DNA from 4 places in the Carbonatibacter coralli genome. Region 1 is predicted to be linked to each of the others. Evidence: predicted binding sites of a transcription regulator. Region 1 holds the regulator's gene; each other region holds the start of a gene.
The links. Region 1 encodes PhoB, which activates phosphate uptake and scavenging genes when phosphate is short. Its sites were predicted from a motif close to TNTCATAAAACTGTCA; they were not measured.
Positions count from the first base shown of each region.

Region 2: AAAH10_RS10925 (alkaline phosphatase) is a predicted target of PhoB. The motif match lies at 2,238-2,253, and genes of this name have one in related genera.
Region 3: AAAH10_RS03595 (CYTH and CHAD domain-containing protein) is a predicted target of PhoB. The motif match lies at 2,760-2,775, and genes of this name have one in related genera.
Region 4: AAAH10_RS07175 (Na/Pi cotransporter family protein) is a predicted target of PhoB. The motif match lies at 2,972-2,987, and genes of this name have one in related genera.

Region 1 is NZ_JBBUTJ010000001.1:1,009,992-1,015,079, reverse strand. Features, by position in the region: gene pstA (phosphate ABC transporter permease PstA) at 1-496, shown strand, start outside; gene pstB (phosphate ABC transporter ATP-binding protein PstB) at 537-1,376, shown strand; gene phoU (phosphate signaling complex protein PhoU) at 1,454-2,152, shown strand; gene phoB (phosphate regulon transcriptional regulator PhoB) at 2,302-2,997, shown strand; gene AAAH10_RS04665 (polysaccharide biosynthesis protein) at 3,049-5,019, opposite strand.
Region 2 is NZ_JBBUTJ010000004.1:72,059-77,146, forward strand. Features, by position in the region: gene AAAH10_RS10915 (ABC transporter ATP-binding protein) at 1-75, opposite strand, end outside; gene AAAH10_RS10920 (hypothetical protein) at 128-598, opposite strand; gene AAAH10_RS10925 (alkaline phosphatase) at 688-2,169, opposite strand; gene AAAH10_RS10930 (methyl-accepting chemotaxis protein) at 2,360-4,174, opposite strand; gene AAAH10_RS10935 (threonine/serine dehydratase family protein) at 4,288-5,088, opposite strand, start outside.
Region 3 is NZ_JBBUTJ010000001.1:785,766-790,853, forward strand. Features, by position in the region: gene AAAH10_RS03590 (RNA degradosome polyphosphate kinase) at 1-859, opposite strand, end outside; gene AAAH10_RS03595 (CYTH and CHAD domain-containing protein) at 1,106-2,692, opposite strand; gene AAAH10_RS03600 (YdbL family probable chaperone protein) at 3,037-3,393, opposite strand; gene AAAH10_RS03605 (YnbE family lipoprotein) at 3,446-3,676, opposite strand; gene AAAH10_RS03610 (intermembrane phospholipid transport protein YdbH family protein) at 3,755-5,088, opposite strand, start outside.
Region 4 is NZ_JBBUTJ010000002.1:364,982-370,069, reverse strand. Features, by position in the region: gene nhaA (Na+/H+ antiporter NhaA) at 1-931, opposite strand, end outside; gene AAAH10_RS07175 (Na/Pi cotransporter family protein) at 1,176-2,864, opposite strand; gene AAAH10_RS07170 (ADP-ribosylglycohydrolase family protein) at 3,148-4,128, opposite strand; gene AAAH10_RS07165 (glutathione S-transferase family protein) at 4,259-4,861, shown strand; partial or broken gene AAAH10_RS07160 (PhoX family protein) at 4,957-5,088, opposite strand, start outside.

The DNA.
Region 1 (5,088 bases):
TCTGCTGGGTCTGGCTGTTTTCCTCGGCGTGTTCGGATTGCCGCGCTCTGCCCCCTTTGTCGGTGGTATGGTTCTGGCTCTGATGACGCTTCCGACCATCATCATTGCGGCGCGTGCGGCGCTGAAGGCGGTTCCGCCGTCAATCCGCGAAGCCGCACTGGGTATGGGGGCCTCCCGCGTCCAGGTGGTGTTCCACCATGTTCTGCCTCTGGCGATGCCGGGTATCCTGACAGGAACCATTCTGGGTATGGCGCAGGCTCTGGGTGAAACGGCTCCGCTTCTGATGATTGGCATGGTTGCCTTTATCGCGGATATCCCGGGATCCTTTACCGATGCTGCAACAGTTCTTCCTGTTCAGATTTTCCTCTGGGCCGATGCGCCGGAACGCGCCTTTGTCGAGAAAACCTCTGCTGCTATTATCATCATTCTGCTTTTCCTCTTTGCAATGAATGCTCTGGCCGTCCTTCTGCGGAAGCGGTTCGAGCGTCGCTGGTAAAAATCCGGTATTCGCAGTAAAGATCAAGGAGACACTTAAAATGGACAGTTCAACGATGTCACAAACACTCGATAGCACTACAGCTGCAACCATCAACGCTGCACTGGAAGGGACTGAAGCCAAGCGCAACGCCATTACAGCGCGCAATGTCGATGTCTATTACGGTGAAAAGCAGGCCCTGAACAAAATCAACCTGGACATTCCTGAACGCGAGGTGACTGCGCTGATCGGCCCTTCGGGCTGTGGAAAGTCCACTTTCCTGCGCTGTCTGAACCGCATGAACGACGTTATTGAAAGCTGTCGCGTCGAAGGCGAGATCCTGTTTGATGGCGAGGATATCTACAACACGGATCTGGATCCGGTTCTGCTGCGTGCGCGTGTCGGGATGGTTTTCCAGAAGCCGAACCCTTTCCCGAAGTCCATCTATGAAAACGTCGCCTATGGCCCGAAACTTCACGGCATTGCCGAGAACAAGGCGGAGCTGGACGAGATTGTTGAAAAGTCCCTGCGCCGTGCTTCCATCTGGAACGAGGTGAAGGATCGTCTGGATACACCGGGAACCGGGCTTTCCGGTGGTCAGCAGCAGCGTCTGTGTATTGCCCGCGCAATTGCGATCAATCCGGAAGTGATTCTGATGGATGAGCCCTGTTCAGCGCTTGATCCGATCGCGACGGCAAAGATTGAGGAACTGATTGACGAACTGCGCGAGCGCTACACGATCGCGATTGTGACGCACTCCATGCAACAGGCCGCACGTGTCTCGCAGAAGACAGCCTTCTTCCACCTGGGTGAACTGGTTGAGGTCGGTGACACGGACCAGGTCTTTACCAATCCTGTCGATGGCCGCACGCAGGGTTATATCACTGGTCGATTTGGCTAGTCAGAACAAGAGTTTTCCGGTCATTATGACTTGATCAGCAGGGGCGAGTGGCCCTGCAAGCTAAAGGATTAACCTGAATGAACACAGGTCACATTGTAACGTCCTTCGACAAGGAACTTGATGATATCCACACCCTGATCATGCGCATGGCAGGGCTCACGGAGAGTCAGTTTGCCGAAGCCCTTGATGCCTTGTGCCGGATGGATGCCGAGCTGGCGCAGAAGGTCCGGGCCAATGATGCGCAGATTGACGATCTGGAGCGGGAGCTGGAGCAGGAAGTTGTCCGGTTGATTGCCCTGAGACAGCCCATGGCAGATGACCTGCGTTCGGCCATTTCCGCCCTGAAGATCGCATCTGATCTGGAGCGGATTGGCGACTATGCCAAGAACATTGCCAAGCGCTCGATTGCGATTGGCCAGGTTGACAGAAAACCATCCTTTTCCCCGATTGCACGCCTTGGTCGCCTGGTGCAGGCGATCTTCAAGGACACAATGGATGCCTTTTCAAACAGGGACATCAACCGCGCGATCGACATCTGGCACCGCGACGAGGAAGTGGACGAGATGTACACCTCCCTGTTCCGCGAGCTGCTGACCTACATGATGGAAGATCCCGGCAACATCACAGCCTGTACGCATATGATGTTTATCGCGAAGAACATCGAACGCATTGGCGATCACGCGACCAACATTGCCGAGACGGTCTATTATCTGGAAACAGGGGAACAGATCGAAGGAAAGCGACCCAAGGGCGATACGACCGCTTTTGAAGTCTGAGTTGACAGGCCAGGTGTCTTTTGTCGGTTTTCAAGGAAGTCATGAAACTGAAACAAAAGTGTGACAAGGCTTATGTGTTTTGGGAAACTGTGTCTGGTACAAGGTGCGGTTTCCCACAGAATTGATGTTTTCTAGCAGAGAGATGGATGATGAAACCCCTGGCCCTGGTGGTGGAAGACGAAGCAGCACTGACAACCCTTTTGCGTTACAATCTTGAAAAGGAAGGCTTTCGTGTAAACGAAGCTGCCGACGGTGAGGAAGCCCTGTTGAAGGCGAAGGAGGAGACTCCCGATCTGATTCTTCTGGACTGGATGCTTCCGCTGATCTCCGGCATAGAAGTCTGTCGCCAGCTGCGACGCCTGCCGGAAACAAAGGACACGCCCATCATTATGCTGACGGCGCGTGGTGAGGAAAGTGACAAGGTTCGCGGACTGGACTCCGGTGCTGATGACTACGTGACCAAGCCCTTTTCTCCGGCAGAACTGGTGGCGCGTATCCGTGCCGTGCTGCGCCGCAGCAAGCCGGAAACCTTTACCGAAATGCTTGCCTTTGAAGACATCAACATGGATCTGTCTGCCTACAAGGTCTATCGTTCCGGCCGCGAGGTGCATCTGGGGCCGACCGAGTTCAAGCTTCTGCGCCATCTGATGCAGAACCCCGGCCGTGTGTTCAGCCGTGAACAGTTGCTGGACTCTGTCTGGGGCCACGATGTTTATGTCGAGCCGAGAACTGTTGATGTCCATATCCGTCGTCTGAGGAAAGTTCTGAACGAGAAAGGGGAAAAGGACCTGATCCGCACAGTCCGCTCTGCAGGTTATTCCCTGGACCGTTCATCGCCTGAATAGAGAGTTCAGGATGTAGCAGGAATTGAAAAGGCAGCCTTTGGGCTGCCTTTTTTAGTGAATGATCTGCTTTTTCTGGGCTTCCTTTTGTGCAGGGTCTCTGTCCGGCAGAGCCTGCCTGTGATGCCCGCAGTATTCCGGAACGAGTTCCATCAGGATGGCAATTGCATCATCCGTATTTTGCTGATCAATTGCCTTTTTGATCTGATCCAGCTTTTGTGCAACCAGCTTTGCGTCGATAACCCGGGGGGACGCAAGCTGCAGGCTGTCGTGATGCGTTGGCTCAAGGGGTTCTTCGTCGTGGAAAAGCTCTTCGTAAAGCTTTTCACCGGGGCGAAGGCCGGTAAATTCGATCTGGATTTCCTCGTCGGGGACAAAACCGCCCAGACGAATAACCTCCCGGGCAAGATCAACGATCCTGACGGGTTCCCCCATATTCAGGACGTAGATCCGTCCCAGACTCTCCGTGAGGTCGGTAAGACCCATGGTGGCGGACTGGAGGACAAGCTCGACAGCTTCCCTGATGCTCATGAAATAGCGGGTGATGTCGGGGTGGGTCACTGTCAGGGGGCCACCCTCTTCAAGCTGCTTTTTGAAGAGGGGAACAACCGAACCGGTTGAGCCGAGCACATTGCCGAAGCGCACGGTGACAAAGCGGGTTCCCTGTTCGTTGTTGCGGCTTTCAATATCCCGGGACTGACAATAGATTTCTGCCAGTCGCTTGCTGGCGCCCATGATGTTGGGTGGATTGATGGCCTTGTCGGTCGAGATCAGAACCATTGCCTTGACCTTGTGGTCCCGGCAGGCATCAGCAACATTCCTTGTGCCGACAACATTGGTGTTCAGGCCTTCCAGCGGGTTGGCTTCTACCATCGGGACGTGCTTGAAGGCTGCGGCATGAAACACAACGTCGGGTCTTTGCCGGGTAAAGATATCCTGAATCTTTGCCCTGTCCCTGACATCACAGAGCAGGCTTTCCCTCGGAACCTCGTTTCGGGCCTGATGGAGCTCCATGTCAATGGCGTAGAGGTTGTACTCGCCGTTGTCGACCAGAACGAGTTTTCGGGGCAACATGCTGGCAATTTGCCGCACAAGTTCGGAACCGATTGATCCCCCCGCTCCTGTAATCAGAACGGTTTTGTCCTGGATCATCTCGCGGATGGCGGCACGATCAAGCTGAACCTGCTGACGCCCCAGCAGGTCTTCAATGGCGATTGGCTGAACCTTCAGATTGCTTTCATTGCCTGAATCAAGCGTTGATTCCTTGGGCAGTCGTTCCAGCTTGATTCCCAGTTTGCTGGTTTGCTCCCGCAGGTGTTGCATGGTTTCGCGGTCTTCCAGACGTGAAAGAACGAGCTTCCGGGGTGCCGGAAAGTAATCTGAAAGGGCTGTTCCAATGGCTTCGGGTTCAATGTGCTGGACGGTCAGACCGTGGAGTTTTCTGCCGGCACGTCGCGGATTGAAATCGATAAGGGCCAGCACGTTGTAGGGGGCCTTTGCGTTCCGGCTCATCGCGCGGATGAAGGCCTCGCTTTGATCCGTTGCGCCGACCAGAACAATGGGGTGCCCGGGATTGCTGACAGAAGACAGGGAAAAGCTGCGTTTGAGCAGGCCGTCCTTGTACAGGCGGAACAGCAGTCTGGGGCCACCAAGCAGGAAAATCAGCACAAACCAGTTGATCAGAACGGTTGAGCGCGGAATGTCTTCCAGACGATTGACGAGGAAGAGAGCCGGAACATAGAGCACGAGCAGCAGCGAAACGGATTTCAGGATCGTTGCAAGATCGGCCATGGAGGCATAACGCCAGATTCCCCTGTAGAGGCCGGCCAGCCAGAAAATCAGGATGCCCATCGCTGTGAAGAGAGAAAGGGCGACGTCCAGTTTGCCGGAAAAGTAGAGCGTTGCGGCATCTTCAATTCCCAGTCGAAGGCTCAATGCAAGGGCAAAGGACACCGCCAGCATGATGATGTCGTGTGCAAAAGCGATCAGTGCTTTGCCTTTGGGGAGGAGGGGAAGATGCTGCAAGATGTGACCCTGACAGAAAAAATTGGGAGCAGTTAAATGTTCTACTCCCAATTGATTGTGATGAAAAGA
Region 2 (5,088 bases), on a different contig from region 1:
TCGTTCCACCTGCAGCAGGGTGCGATCATCATCACCTTTTACGAGCAGGTCGGAAACCGCAAGTGAGCAGCCCATGTCAGAACCTTTGCTTTTGTGGAATCAGAAAAATAGGGAAAAGAGAGGAGGATCAGGCGCGTTCGTAACGGGCGTTGATGAGGCGCAGCTTGCTGAAGAAGCCTGTATCTGCGTCCTTGTGATTGCCCAGGGCAAGCTCGCCGGTCACCCAGAGTGGCCTGGTGAAGTGAACGACCTCGATGGTCCGCTGGGTATAGATCGCGAGAATGTCGTCCGGCCAGTCGGCCTCACCCTCGCAGAACGGGCAGACAGCCATGGGGCGCTTCGTCAAAACGAAAAAGGAGGAATCAGCCTTGAGGGGAGGTGCCATGTAGCCGCGGATGCGAACAATGCTTCCTTCAAGCTCTTGTGCTTTCCGGGAAAAATCAAGGGCTTTGGTGTAAAGCTCCCGCAGCTTGAGCGAGGGAATATCCTGAGCGGTGGCAGGATGAAAGGGAAGAAGACCGAGAGCGCCAAAAGCAGCTGCAGTACGCAGCAGGTGGCGTCTGTCAGGATCTGAAATCTTCCGGACGTGTTTCTTCATGGCAAAACCCTCTTGCAACCATGGTGCGCTACGGGTGTTTCTTTGTAAAGGGAGAAGGCCCCGGAGAATACGGGGCCTTCCTTCATTTTTTAGTGACTGTGCGCAGCCTGCATCATCACGTGGAAGATGAAGTTCTGCTCCACTGTGCCGTTCAGCAGGTGAGCCCATGGGCCACGGGCATAAACCGCAACGTCTTCGCCGGAGTGGGTTTCGTAATCCAGCGGGATCAGAGCCTGCTGGACGTAGTCCGGATCGACAGCCTCGTCCTGTGTGACAACCGGACGGGACCCCTGACCGCCTTCGCTCAGAATGGAGCCGATGCCGTTTGCGAAGGTTGCCACAGAGTAGGGCTTGCCGTCGTTTGCGAGGTTCAGTTCGCCTGTGTGTTTCTCACCGTCGGCATTGATGCCGTAGCACAGGCCGGTAATGGGAGTGCCGCGACCGCAGTAGCCATTAAAGGCCAGTGCGTGTTCGTGGTCGGCTGTGACGATGATGAGGGTGTCTTCGGGGCTGGTCATTTCCATGGCAACCCTGACAACCTCGTCAAAGGCAACGCCGTCCGTCACGGTGCGGTGCAGGTTGCTGTCGTGGCTTGCATGATCGACACGGCCAGCCTCAATGGACAGGAAGTATCCGTCCTTGTCGTTGGACAGGGCCTTGATGGCTTTTTCTGTCATCTCGGCAAGGGAAGGTTCACCGGTGCGGTCGTGCTCGTATTTCATGTGAGAGGATTCAAACAGGGCCAGGATCGGGGAACCATCAAGCTTGAGCCTTTTCGCAGAGACATCATCCCAGGCGTACTGCACACCGCTGGACCTGGCTGTTTCGATCAGATTTTTGCCATCCGTCCGCTTGCCGTTCTTGCCTTCCTCGTCCGTGGCTTCCTTTGGCAGGAAGTGACGGCGGCCGCCACCCATGGCGAGGTCAACAATCCCCTTGTCCATTGCTGTGATCAACTGGGAGGCAATGTCCGGTGTTGTACAGTCTTCGGGCAGTTTGGAGTCGTCTTCGAAATTGCGATCTGCCGCGTGTGCGTAAGCAGAAGCCGGGGTTGCGTGTGTCAGGCGTGCCGTGGAGACAACACCGACTGCTTTGCCCTGTCCGGACAGGATTTCCGCAATCGAATCAACACGGGCGGACGCGACGGCACTGCAATCGCCACGGTTCAGGGTTTCATCAACACCAACGACCCCGGCCTTGGTTTTCACACCGGAGTGCATGGCTGTGCCGGTTCCGGCTGAATCCGGTGTCTGGGCGTTTGTGTTGTATGTCTTGACCAGAGCCAGATGTGGCAGCTGCTCTTTGAACATGACGTTTTCATCACCATAGCCACCCTTCTGCTGACCCTGATAGAGGCGGGTCGCATAGTTGGAGCCGACGCCATTACCATCTGCAATCAGCAGGATGATGTTTTTGGCTTTGCTGGTGATTGGAGCCACGGCCATTTTGGCTTTCAGCTCCTGCTGGGCGGCTTTGTACCACTCGTTCTTTTCCTGTGTGACGTGGCCGCCGGCAAGGGCAGCACCACCAAGAAGGGAGAGAGCGGTTGAAGCAATGAGAAGGCGTTTCATTGTTAACCTCGGTCAATAATTTAAAATAGGAAACCAGCAAGGGATATCGGGTGCAGATTTCCTTAAAATGTTGTTTTTATTACAGTTTCGTTTCCGGGTTTTGTGAGGGGCTGTTTCGCAGAAGTTGAAAAATGAAAAAAGGCCTGCCCTTAAAAGGGCAGGCCTTGATCTGTTAGGGTGTGGTCCGTTTCTAGACAGCGACAGCCAGTTCTTCTGTTGCAGGTGTGTCCTCGCGATTGCGCTTGCGGCGATCGTTTTCAACAGGCACATCCCGTTGACGACGGTCAACATCGCTGTGAGACGAGCGAACAATGCGGTTCAGAATGGTCTGAAGCTGGCCGATCTCTTCCTCGATGGAACCCGCGTAATCCTGAACGGAGGCAGCAATTTCCTGGGAGTGCTGGGTTTCTGTGGAAACCTGTGTGATCTGCACGGTTACTTCGTTGGATGCTTCGGTGGTCTCGCTCACCGTGTGGCTGATTTCCTGTGTGGTGGAATCCTGCTCCTGCATGGCAGCAGAGATTGTTGCGGAAATCTCGTTCATGTCCTCGATGACTGATGTGATGCTGTTGATGGCACCGACACAGGTCGAGGTCTTGCTTTGCATCTCGTTGATCTGGCGTTCGATTTCACCCGTTGCCTTGGCGGTCTGGTCTGCAAGGTTTTTCACCTCGGAGGCCACGACAGCAAAGCCTTTACCGGCTTCGCCTGCGCGGGCGGCTTCGATGGTTGCGTTCAGGGCGAGCAGGTTGGTTTGTTCTGCAATTTCCTGAATCAGGGAGACAACTTCGCCGATCTTCTGGGAGGCTGCATTGAGATCTTCCATCGCTGCTGCGGTTGGCTTGGCCTTTTCGGCTGCATCGCGGGCAATGGAGTTCTGGCGGTCGACCTGACCGACAATCTCGCTGATGGAGGCTGAAAGCTGTGTGGTTGCCGAGGCGACAGTCTGGGCATTGCGCAGGGATTCCTCTGCCGCTGCCGCAACACTTTGTGCGTTGGAGCTGACCAGTGTCGAGGACTGGGTCATCTTGTCAGCCATCTCACGCATGCCTGAAGCGTTGCCGGCCACAGAGCTTACGGCTTTCTGTGTTTCCTGCTCGACACGCTCGGCCATTTCCAGCAGTGCTTTCTTGCGTTCTGCTTCCAGACGGCCCTGGGCACGCTTCTGTTCTTCTTCCAGTGCATGAACGCGGATGGCGTTTTGCTTGAAGATATCAACGGCATTGGCCATTTCGCCAATTTCGTCAGTGCGTTCCATGCCCTTGACTTCGACAGAAAGATCCTTGTTTGCAAGGGAACACATGGCTGTTGTGATGTCATTGATGGAGCGGGACAGACCGCGACCGATCAGACCGCCGATCACCAGACCCAGCACGATCCCGACGCCACCGATAAGGCTCATCAGGAAGATACCCTGTTTCTCGGTTTGCAGAGCGTGTTCGGCAGACTCTTCAGTGAAGCGATCCAGCTCAAAGAGAAGCTCTGCAAGAGTCGTGTCCATCTTGTGCTGCTCTTCCTCGATTTTGTGAACCAGTGAGTCCGGAGCCTCTGAATTCTGACGGATTGCACTGATCAGCTGTGCAGCGTGCTCTTCGTAGAGTTTGTGTTCGTGTTCAATCTGGGTCAGCGCGTCCAGGACGAGCTGGAATTCCTTGCGTGCCTCTTCTGTCAGGGCAAGGGTCACTGCCTCCGCTGCAAGCTCTTCACCTTCACGGAGTTCCCTGTTGATTTTCAGGGACAGGGCATCAAAGGCAGCCATGTCGCGATCAAAATCAGCTCCTGCTGTGATGCCTCTGGAGCGCAGGGCGCGTTCCATCAGGATCGCCTGTTCGAGCTGGTGGACTGTAATTGCCGTGACCTTGGAAGTAAGGGGAATGTCCTCATGGGCGATTTCTGTCAACTCATCGCCAACCTGAATCATTTTGGTAATGCCGACACCTGCAATCGCTATGGCGATAGCGGAAAGCAGTCCGACGATCATGAAAATCCGTCCTGAAATAGACATGTTTCAAGCCTTGCTGTTACTGAATATTATCGTGTTCATTTCCCTTTCTTTTAATGAGGGCTTTATTAAAATTTGGTTTAAATTTTCACATATTGAAGGTGGGGATTCCTGCCTCACGCAATATCCATTGCAGACTTTAAAACGGACTGGTCGATATTGCCGCCGGACAGAACCACAACGGAAACTGTTCCGGAGGATTGGATGTCGTGTTTTGCAAGCGCTGCCAAACCAACGACTCCGCCGGGTTCCACAACTGTCTTGAGATAGAGGACTGCATCCCTGACTGCGCAAAGGGCTTCCTGATCACTGACTCTGGAAACTCCACTCAGGGTTTTATAGTTTATGGGGAAGGTTATCTCTCCGGGTTGCTCGGTCAGAATGGAATCACAAACGGAGCTTTCCGTTTTTTCGTTCACTTCACGTCGGCCGCTTTTCAGCGAGCGCCAGGTGTCATCGTGCTTTTCGGGTTCGACAGCCCAGACCTCTGTTTGCGGGCTTTCGTGCTTGATGACCAGGGACAGACCGGCCACCAGACCGCCTCCGCCAATCGGAGCGAAGAGTCGGTCAATCTGTTCGACTCCCAGTTCACGTGCCTGTTCCATGATTTCCAGGGCGATTGTGCCCTGACCGGCAATAATGCGGGGATCGTCGAAAGGTTTGATCAGAGCCCGACCCGAGCCTTCCAGCAGGCGGGAGGCTATCGTCTCCCGGTTTTCATTGTAGCGGTCATAGAGAACGACTTCAGCCCCATAGGCCTCGGTGTTCCTGCGTTTCAGTTCCGGCGCATCTGCGGGCATGACAATCGTCGCCCTGATACCGAGCTGTTTTGCCGCATAGGCCATTCCCTGGGCGTGGTTGCCTGATGAAAAGGCCACGACCCCGGCCTCGCGTTCAGCCGGTGACAGCTGGAGGAG
Region 3 (5,088 bases), 220 kb from region 1:
TTTCTTCGGTATCCAGCTGCTTCGTCACAAAATGGCGCAGATTCTGAGGCATCCTTGCATCAAGCTGCAAACGGATCACGGACCCGCGGCGACGACGGCGCAACATGGTCTCAAAGGTGCGCACCAGATCTTCCGCTTCCTCATCCACCTCGACATCCGAATCCCGGATAATCCTGAACAGTCCCTCTCCAAGAAGCTCGAAACCGGGGAAAAGACGATCCAGAAAAAGGTGTATGACCGATTCCAGCGGGACAAAGCGCTGTGCCTCACCGGGCAACTGGACAAAGCGCTTGATGTTGTGAGGGATGGGCAACAGCCCTTTCATGGCCTTGTTGTCACGTGTCGCCAGCAATTCCAGTGCGAGCACCAGTCCCTTGTTCGGAATGAAAGGGAACGGATGCGCCGGATCGACAGCCAGCGGGGTCAGAGCCGGGTAGACCTGCGTGGTAAACCAGTCCTCAAGCCAGTTGCGCTCATCCTCCGAAAGTTCACTGATTTCCAGAAGATAGATATCTTCCTTTCTCAGTTCCTGCAAAAGCTCCAGCAGTGTTGTCTGCTGCAGGGTCATCAGCTTGCGTGCTGTCTCGGTTATGGCTTCAAGCTGCCCTTCCGGTGTCAGACCATCAATACTGGGAGTCGTAATTCCTGCAGCCACCTGTCCCTTCAGACCCGCAGCACGCACCATATAGAATTCATCCAGATTACTGGCTGAAATGGAAATGAAGCGAAGCCGCTCAAGCAGAGGATGCTCCGGATTGCTCGCCTCCTCCAAAACCCGCGTATTGAATGCAAGCCACGACAATTCGCGATTTACAAAGCGTTTTGGCGACTTCTCTGCCAGAAGGTGCGCACCATCCATTTCCGCGGGTTTGTCCTGCACAGTTGTCTGTCCTGCTGTCTGGCGCCCTGTCGTCGATGTTCCGGGAGAAGAACGGCGAGAGCCAGGCGCTTGTTTCGGGGTTACGGAACTGTCCGTCATTGGAAAATCTCATACCTTATGAAAGTGTTTACAGCAAAACAGTCTGCCTTCTTAGCATCCACACATTGCGCTTTTATGTAACCCACTCTCAAAACGGCAAAAGCTTCTCCGGAACCGGCCTGCCCCTCATTTTTTCCAGAAGGGCTTCGCCTCGCAGAATTTCTGCCAGGTTTCTCCAAGCTTTTTCATCTGTCTGGCTTCTGCCTTCTGATAATACTTCAAGGTCAGATCAATTGCACGGTTCAGACTGTCATTCCCCGGCTCCCTCAGGGCCCCCAGCAATTGATCAGCCACAAGGGTATCGTTCAGGCTCCCGAGACGCCCCTGCAGTTTCTTGCACCGCCTGATGAAAAGGGCTGTTTTCTCTTCCTCTCCGAAAGAAGCAAAGAACTCGGACGAATAGCGCATGGTTTTCACCTTGAGGCGCAGCTCATGCAGGGCCTCAATATCCATCACCAAGATGTCCCCCGGAACCTGATAGAGGATGTCGCTCCGGCGATCATTCAAAAGTGTCTTCCAGAGTTCCGACACTGCATGCTCACCCTTTTTGTCTCCCTGCCTGAGGACCAGCGCCGTCACATCAAGCAGAAGCGCCGTAAAGTCCCTTGATTGCAGCCCTTCAAGAATGGTCCTGTAGGCCGCATGCCTTGCCGCTTCAGCCTTTTGGAGCAGCGCCCTTAACGCCGCAGATTTTTCAGCATCACCGGCATGCTTTTCCAGCAGTGGCAAAAGCCCCTCGGCAATCAGCACATCCCAGTCACGCCCCACACCCGACACACGCTGCAAGGCCTTGAGCCTTTTGGCCAGCTTCTTCCTGCCGCTCTTTTTGGGAAAACTCTGGTCCAGCAATCCCAGAACCGTTCTCAGGCGTCTGATCGCAATGCGATACTGATGAAGGATTTCAATCCGGTCTTCCCCCAGAACAGGGAGGAGTTCCGCATTCCTTTGTAACTGTTCAACGGCAGAAGACATGGCCAGCGCCGCAACATCCCAGCCGGAGACACGCTTTTTGAAACGGACATCCCCCGCCCGCACCTCTGCAGTCCCGGTCTCCACACCGAAGCGATAGAGATTGAATCCCCGCTCTGCCTTGGAATACACGCCGATCCGGAACGAATAGTGTTCATTCCACTGCCGGACAAGTTTCAGCACCTTTTGAACAGGACCAGCTTTCAGCTCCAGTTCAACCTCCGAGACGCTCGCACTGACCGGCTCGCCTCCGGAAAACGTTTCTCCTCCGGAACCGGATCTGATGGAACCAGTATCAATAACCATCTCGATTCTGCAGTCATCCACAACCAGATCCCGGATCACCCGCCTGACATCTGTCTGGCAAATCTCTGTCAGTTCCTGCCCTTTGCAAAGCTCCAGAATTTTCTTCCGCACAGCCTTGTCAGCAACAAGGCTCAAATCCGGTACCGGGCCTGAAACCGGCAGATTGATTTCCAGCCGTCTGGCCACAAGACCGGCACCACCGATCTGTCCTTTCAGGGTCTGCACCCACTGGCCCTTTTCCCGGCGAACCCGCAGAGCCATCCCGTTCCGGCTCAGAACGAGGTCAGGCGTGTCAAAATAGACTGCCCGCAACCGGACCTGCCGGGCGCGGCCTTCACTGAAGGAAAGAATATCTCTGGATTTACGAAAGATCGAGAGTTCTGCAGGATCAAAAAGAAGCTTGAGTTCGATTTCCTGGGTACCGGAGGGGAGATTCATCTGTTCGTCTGATTTCCATGTTCGTGTGTCTGTTTGACGTCGCAAGCGTGCTTCTTGAGCAAACGCTTTTCAGAAAACCGGCATCAACAGCAATCAACAGCGCCGTGAAAACGGCGCATACACCCTGAAATCAAAACCTGCCTGCAGAGACCTGCTTTCCATACGTCCCGATCATCGTCGGGAAAAGTTGTGTAATGCGAACAACGCATTCCGTTACTTTTTTGTTATATGAATATAAAATTAACATGACACAGGCCCCTCAGCCAGAAACAAAAGAGCTGCACAACCATGACAGTGCGCAGCTCAAATCCGTGTCACCGAATATCAGAACAGATTACAGGACTCTACTTTTGATTCCATTTGCCCTGGCTGTCCTGATACCATGTCCCACCGGGCGCATCGTTCAGAATCTCGGGTGCAAAAACCCGTCCGACATCATCAGCAGACACACCTTCCTTGTCGGCTCTCTGCTGGTAAATACTCTTGCGCTTTGCATTGACACTCTGTGCGAAATCAACGGCAGCTGCATTGCCACTGTCACGAACGATCAGGTAACCATTTGCTCCCTCACCCAGCGCACCTGACGCTCTGAGACTGTCCAGTGTCGAAGCCTGCGCAGCGCCCGTCGCCATCATCAGGGCTATGGACAACGCACCCAATAACGCAGCTGTTGCGGAAAAATAACGCGATACAAAAGCCATCACAGGAAATCTCCCCAAAAGGCATCTGAAAAACTTTGATAGACAACACTCATCAGAAGATATCCGGATTACTGTCGATATCTTCACGCGCTTGCTCTTCAAGACGAACACGGACATCAGCATCCAGCTTGATGTTCAGATTGATTGTAATCGGCTCCTGGGGCGCCTGCACCTGAACCGTTGGTGTACAGCCCCCCACGACAATCAGACCTGACAGCAAGAGGCAGGATGACAGCATCATCCCCGCCCTGTCCGTTTTCAAAACCCGAGCAGGAAGTTTCATTCCCCGCCTCCTTCGTTCATAGCATTGTTTTTAAATATGCCTGCAATTGTGGCAAAGCCGTGACCTCCTGCCCCTTTTCTATCGGGCAAGCTGTTGCAACAGCCCCTGTGAAACGGACTGTCCCAGCAAAAAAGCCTCAAGCAGGGGCTCAACCCTTGTTTCCAGATTGATGTTGATCGCGAAGGGATAACCATCAAGCACATCAGGATTGCTGCCTTTCAACTCCAGCGTCAGAACAGCAGCCTGGTCTTCCTTCATGGGCTTGTTCAGAACAAGACGCAGGGAAGAATAGCGGAAATCCTGCAGGGCCTTCAAAAGCAGTTCAACCTGCTCACCGCCCCCTCCAAGAGCCTGTTTCACAGCTTCTGATCTCAGGGACAGACGCCCCGGACCGTCACTGGCAAGCACAGCATTGTCTATCGCAAAGGCGTCGCCCAGACGATGCACCGGGATCATCCCCGAGAGCGTCCCTGTCCCGTCCAGATGCTCACGCCCGACCAGATCAAAGACAGTTCGCAAATCCACCGCCTCGACCAGCAACTCAACCATCGTTTCAACCTGGCCAAGACGCACAGTGACAGGCCGGACTGAAAGCTGGCCATCCGCAGCCTTCAAAGTGACCTCTTCCAGAACGAGGGCCGGTTGACCGGAACCAAACAGGCCAAATCTGGCTGACAATGGCCCCAGCGGGATGCCCGAGACATCCAGTTTGTCTATCCTGACGCTTTGTCCCAGAGGAAAGATCGGGGGCTCAAAACGCGACAATGTTCCATCCAGCCTGAAACCGGAAAAGCTCTGCCCTCCGTAGCTGAACTGATTCAGCATGAGATCAAGATCGGCAAAGCCCGTATAGGCGCCCGCCTCTCCTTCAAGGGACACCTGCAGGTCGTACTCACCAGCCAGTTTTTCAAGGCTTTCCGATTCCGGCAGCAATGCGATCAGCCCCAACCCCTCCGCTCCAAGCCATTCCTTTGAAAGCGAAGAAGACGCTGCCCGGACCTCCATCCTCCACTTGCCGGAAACGGGATCCGCCTGCCCGGACCAGCGTGCCACTTCAACCGGCTCTGCTGATGTCAGCTCACTCACACTGCCGGACAAACCGAGCTTGCCGTTTTCCTCCTGCGCTTCAAACACCGCAGCAAGAGGCATCTGTAGTGCCTGCCCCTCCAGCACGACAGTCGGCTTCACCCCTGCCCTGATCTCAAATTTCTTCAGCGTCGGCTCAGGGCCAAGCGCTCCGGCAATCCTTGTTTCGACTGCAGAAAAAACAACCTCTTCCAGTTCCGGGGAAAGCGGATTGAGCATACCGTCCTGAAGCCTGTGCATCAGGCTGACATCAGTTCCTTCAACCCGTGCTTCAAACACACTGTCCCCAAGATCGAGGTTTCCGATATTCCTGAGTTTCAAAGTCA
Region 4 (5,088 bases), on a different contig from region 1:
TTGTCACCAGCATGACGCCGATCTGCTTGCCAAAGAAAAGTCCCAGCATGATGCCAAGTGTAATGGGCTGTGTGAAGGTTTCCACCGACAGACCCGCAAGGGACACACCGGCGTTTGCGAAGGCGAAGACCGGGATGACGAGGAAGGAAACCCAGGGATGGAGAGCGTGTTCCATCACTTTCAGGGGCGCTTCATCGTGCTCGTCCTGGGCGCGCAGGGGAATGACAAGACCCAGTGCGACACCGGCCAGTGTGGCGTGAACACCGGATTTCAGAACGCAGGCCCAGATAAAGAGACCAACGACAACATAGGGGCCAAGGCGTGTGACGCCGCGCAGGTTCATCACCACGGCAACGGCCAGACCTGCGAAGGCCAGACCGAGGGCCAGCAGGGAGGTGTCAGCCGTGTAAAAGAGTGCGATAATCACAATGGCGGCAAGGTCGTCAATGATCGCAATGGCAACCAGACAGACCTTCAGCGCAGGGGGAATGCGATCCCCCATCAGCAGCATCACACCAAGGGCAAAGGCAATGTCCGTTGCAGAGGGAATGGCCCAGCCGTCAATGGTCCCGCCTGTGTTCCAGTTGAAGTAGGCATAGATCAATGCGGGGACGGCCAGACCGCCGATGGCTGCAATTGTGGGCAGGACAACCTGTGAGGGTTTGGAGAGGTGTCCTTCGAGCATTTCCCGTTTGATTTCAAGGCCGACAAGCAGGAAAAAAATCGCCATCAGGCCATCGTTGATCCACAGCAGCAACGGCTTGTTGATTTCAAAGGCGCCGAATTTCAGAACGACGGGTATATCCTTGAAGGAGGCGTAGAGGCTGGACAAGGCGGAGTTTTCGGCCACCATGGCCAGTACGGCTGCCAGACAGAGCAGAATGCCCGGTGCTGTCGGTTTGGCAAAGAAGTCTTGAGTGGCCTGTTTCATGAAATGACCCTGTTCCTAACGCGCGTTGAATTATAAAGCAGCAACACACAGGCTTTTCTGTGTGCGGCAGCTTACCTGATTTCCAGGTGATAATGGATTTGAATTTGTTGATTGTCCTGATTTATTTCAAGTCTTTTCCCGACCAAAAGAGTCGGTTTTTGTCAAAGAGGAGATTTCAGCGAAAAAAAGCCCCTGAAAGTTGTAGCTTTCAGGGGCGAGGCACAGACGTCAGGACTGTTGAAACTTACATTTCAACGACCCTGGCAATTTGCTCGTCACGGGAAGTCAGTCGCGTATCCAGCAAGTGTCCGTTGCGAGCAAGGATGGGGTAGGCCACAGTTGAAAGCTGGGCATTGAAATCTTCAAGACCGCGCAGGGTTTCCAGGTGGATATCACTGCTGCGGAAACTGGTGGAATCACCGGAAGACAGGCGTTGGAGGTGTTTTTTGCGGCTCTTGCGTTCCAGCTTTTTGACCTTGCTCTTGTGCGCAACCAGTTTGCGCGCGCTTTCAAGGTCATCATTCATGAGAATGCTGGAGGCCATGGTTGCTGTGGCTGAAACCTGCTTGTGAAGGTCGCGGAGCTCGACCCAGCCCTCGCGGGAAAAGTCAATGTTCTTCAGCAGTTTTTTCTCGGCCAGTGGCAGGAGGCGTTTTGCAATGATGTCGCCGGCTGTTTCGAGTGAAATGGCGTAATCCAGATAGCCCTGCAGCTCCTTGCGCTCCTCGCGTTCCAGATCCTTGCGCGCAAAGGCCGCACAGAATGAGCGGATGTCATCCAGCGAGTCATTGACACTGTCATCCAGCTTCTGGAGTTCCGCAATGCTTTTGGTGTCGCCGTTCTCGTAGAGCACCATAATGGGGCGGAACATGTTTTCCACCTGGTCTGTCATGCGCAACAGCTCGCGCTTCAGGCCGGTGAAGGCCTGTTCCGATGGCAGGGACAGCGCGCCTTCGGCACTTTCCAGCAGGCTCAGGCTGCTCTTGAGGTTCAGCTCCGGCTGCTTGTTGCCGTTGACAATACTGTTGATCAGTTTCTCGATCCGGCCACAGAACGGCAGGGCCAGCAGCAGGGAGGCGTTGAACAGGACGTGCAGGTTGACCAGTGTCTGCCCGGCGGATTTTGTGCTGATGAGATCGACAATCGGCAGGGCCTGAACCAGCAGGAGGGTGATAAAGGCCCAGCTTCCGCGGAGGATCAGATTGCTGTAGGGGATCAGACGGGCCTCGATCTGTGTACCGCGGCTCAGCCAGACCGGGATCAGGCCGCTGCCAAGGTTCGCACCCAGCACCATGGAAACGCCGACATCCAGTGGCAGGGCATCAATGGCAACCAGTGTGACACACATGAGAATGGTGGCGACACTGGAGTGCATGATGAAGGCCAGCATGGCACCAACCAGAAAGGCTGTGACGAAGTCGTTGGACAAATAACCGGCAATTGCCGGGAGGAACGCGCTCTCGCGGATCGGGTCCATGGTCTCCCGCAGGAAGCGCAGGGACAGCAGAATAAAGCCGATGCCAAGAATGATACGTCCTGCGTTTCGCGTCTGCTTGCCGGAGGTCTTCACATAAAGCCAGCCCCCCAGTGCAATCAGAACCGGTGTCAGCCATTCCAGACGGAAGGAGAGGATCTGGATAACCAGAGCGGAGCCCAGATCGGCCCCGAGGGCAATGGCAAGACCGGAGGCAATGGTGATGGCTCCTGCGGTTGCGAAGCCGGTTGCGAGCAGGATAACAGCCGTTGAACTTTGCAGAACCATGGCAAGACCCAGACCGCTGATCGAGGACCGCAGCGGTGTGCCTTTGGTGGTCATTGCCTGCTTGAAGGAGGAACCGAAGCTCTTCTCAATCCCGTTTTGTACCATTCGAACAGCAAAGAGCAGCAGGATTGTGGCTGCGAAGAGATTGATCAGGAAATCTATGATAGCCATTAAAGGCTTCCTCCTTGGGGTTTGCTGTTCGTTTCAGGCGTTTGCGTTCGGTACTCTTTGCTGTTTCAGGTGAGGGTTGAGCAGAATCTTACAGCGGAGTTCATTTTTGTAATATATCTTACAAAAAATCGAATTGCAACATTATTGTAACAAAAAAGAAATATTTCTGCTCGTTAAAAGTGTGTGAGACTTTTTCGCTTTTGAAAACAACTTTGATTTGAAGGACTTGTATAAAAAAAGCCTCGCAGGGAGCGAGGCTTCTCCTGTTACAGTTCACGGTGGATCACTGGCCTTGTGAAGCCCGGTGACCCAGCCAGAGACACTGTTGCCAGAGGAATGATCCATGCAGTGTTTTCAGTGACCAGTCCAGGGGAATGCCCCTGTCCGGATCCAGGCCGTACTTTGCCCCGAGCAGGGCCCCGATCATGATGGCGCGCCCGGCATTGTCGCCACCGCAGCGTGTGTTCAGCTCGATGGCTTCACTGAAGTCAGGGCCGTGGCGCAAAATGTGGAACATCAGTGGCACACTCATGGGCAGGTGACAGGCCCGCCCGGTGATTTCCCCGTAAGTGATCGAGCTTTGTTCCGGCGTCTCCAGGGCATCGCGGAGCTTTTCGCCTGTTTCGCCGGTCGCCGCTGCGGCTTCGTCCTGCATGGCCTGTAACAGATCATTCCCCTGCAGGACTTTTGTCAGGAGGCGGGTGAAAATGGCTCCGTATTCGGATGCTGTTTCATTGACATTGGTCACCTGCATGGCATCGGAGACAGCCTGTTCCAGTTCCGCTGTTCCGTGATAGGCGGCAACAAGGGCAGGCAGGGTGGAAATGGCGGGATGTTGATCATCGTCAATGCCGGAGGGCGTGCGCTGCCCCCTTGCCAGATTGCTCAGCGTGCCGGAGGTCGGTCGATCAATATAGCCTCTGTAAGATCCGCCTGCGCCAAAATAGGCTGCAAAGGCTGTCTGGTATTCCGCAACCTCCAGCTTGCCGTCATGACGACAGAGATGATCCAGCATCAGGGCGAGGCATTCACCATACTGTGTGGACATGCCGTTGTGACGATTGCCGTGGGCGAAGTATCCGCTGGTGTCTTCAAAGTTTTCAGCCAGCGGCGGAATGAAGGCTGTCGTGCCACCGTTCCGGTCCCGGATTTTCTGGATGCGCTCGGGATCGTAGAGCCAGTGCAGCCCCATTGTGGCCGCATCGGCAACCAGCGCGCCGAAAACAGCGGTGGCCTGTGAAGAGAGCGGAAGGGAAGAAGCCATGATCTGATCCTCCTGTCTGGACAGCAACCTGAAAGCATCTGTTACTTTGGGGGCTATGGTGCTATTGTCAAGCGATTGAAAAACAGGAGAGGCTCGCAAAAAGAGCCGCAGAATCACAGGGAGCTCTGTCATGAAGGTCTATGGTGATAAGCGATCCGGCAACTGTTACAAGATCGGTCTGCTGCTCAAACTGCTGGGACGATCCTACGAATGGGTTGATATTGATATCCTCAAGGGCGAAACCCACACACCTGAATTTCTCTGCAAAAACCCCAACGGGAAAATTCCCCTGATCGAACTGGATGACGGGCGCTGTCTGAGCGAGTCCAATGCCATTCTGGGTTATCTGGCCGATGGGACCGATCTGGTACCGCAGGACCCGTTCGAGAAGGCGCAGCTTTATTCCTGGCTGTTTTTTGAACAGTATTCCCACGAGCCGAAAATTGCTGTCGCGCGTTTTATCAAGCTCTATCAGGACATGCCTGAAGACCGTGTGGCAGAATATGAAACCTGTCTGGAAAAGGGATACAAGGCACTGGGGATCATGGAATCACAGCTTTTGCACACCCGCTGGCTGGTCGGGGAGAGCATGACCATTGCGGATGTGGCCCTTTATGCCTATACGCATGTCGCCCATGAAGGTGGCTTCAATCTTCGTGATTTCGAGGGGATCAGAACCTGGATTGAGCGCATTCAGGCCTTGCCGGACTATGCTTCCATGGAAGAGATCTGAACTTTTCCGGACTGGAAAGGTTGCGAAGACGAAAAAACGGTGCCGCAGTTTTTGCAGCACCGTTTTTTGCAGAGCCAGATCCGGAAAAGCCCGGTTTAGCCGACAGTCTTGCCGTCCTCGCGCCACACTGTGATGACAGAAGAACGTGGTTTGCCGTTGCCGTCAGGCCAGCTGCCACCGGGGTGCTGAATGCCGACGAAAGCGACCTTCTTGTCCGCAGACCAGCA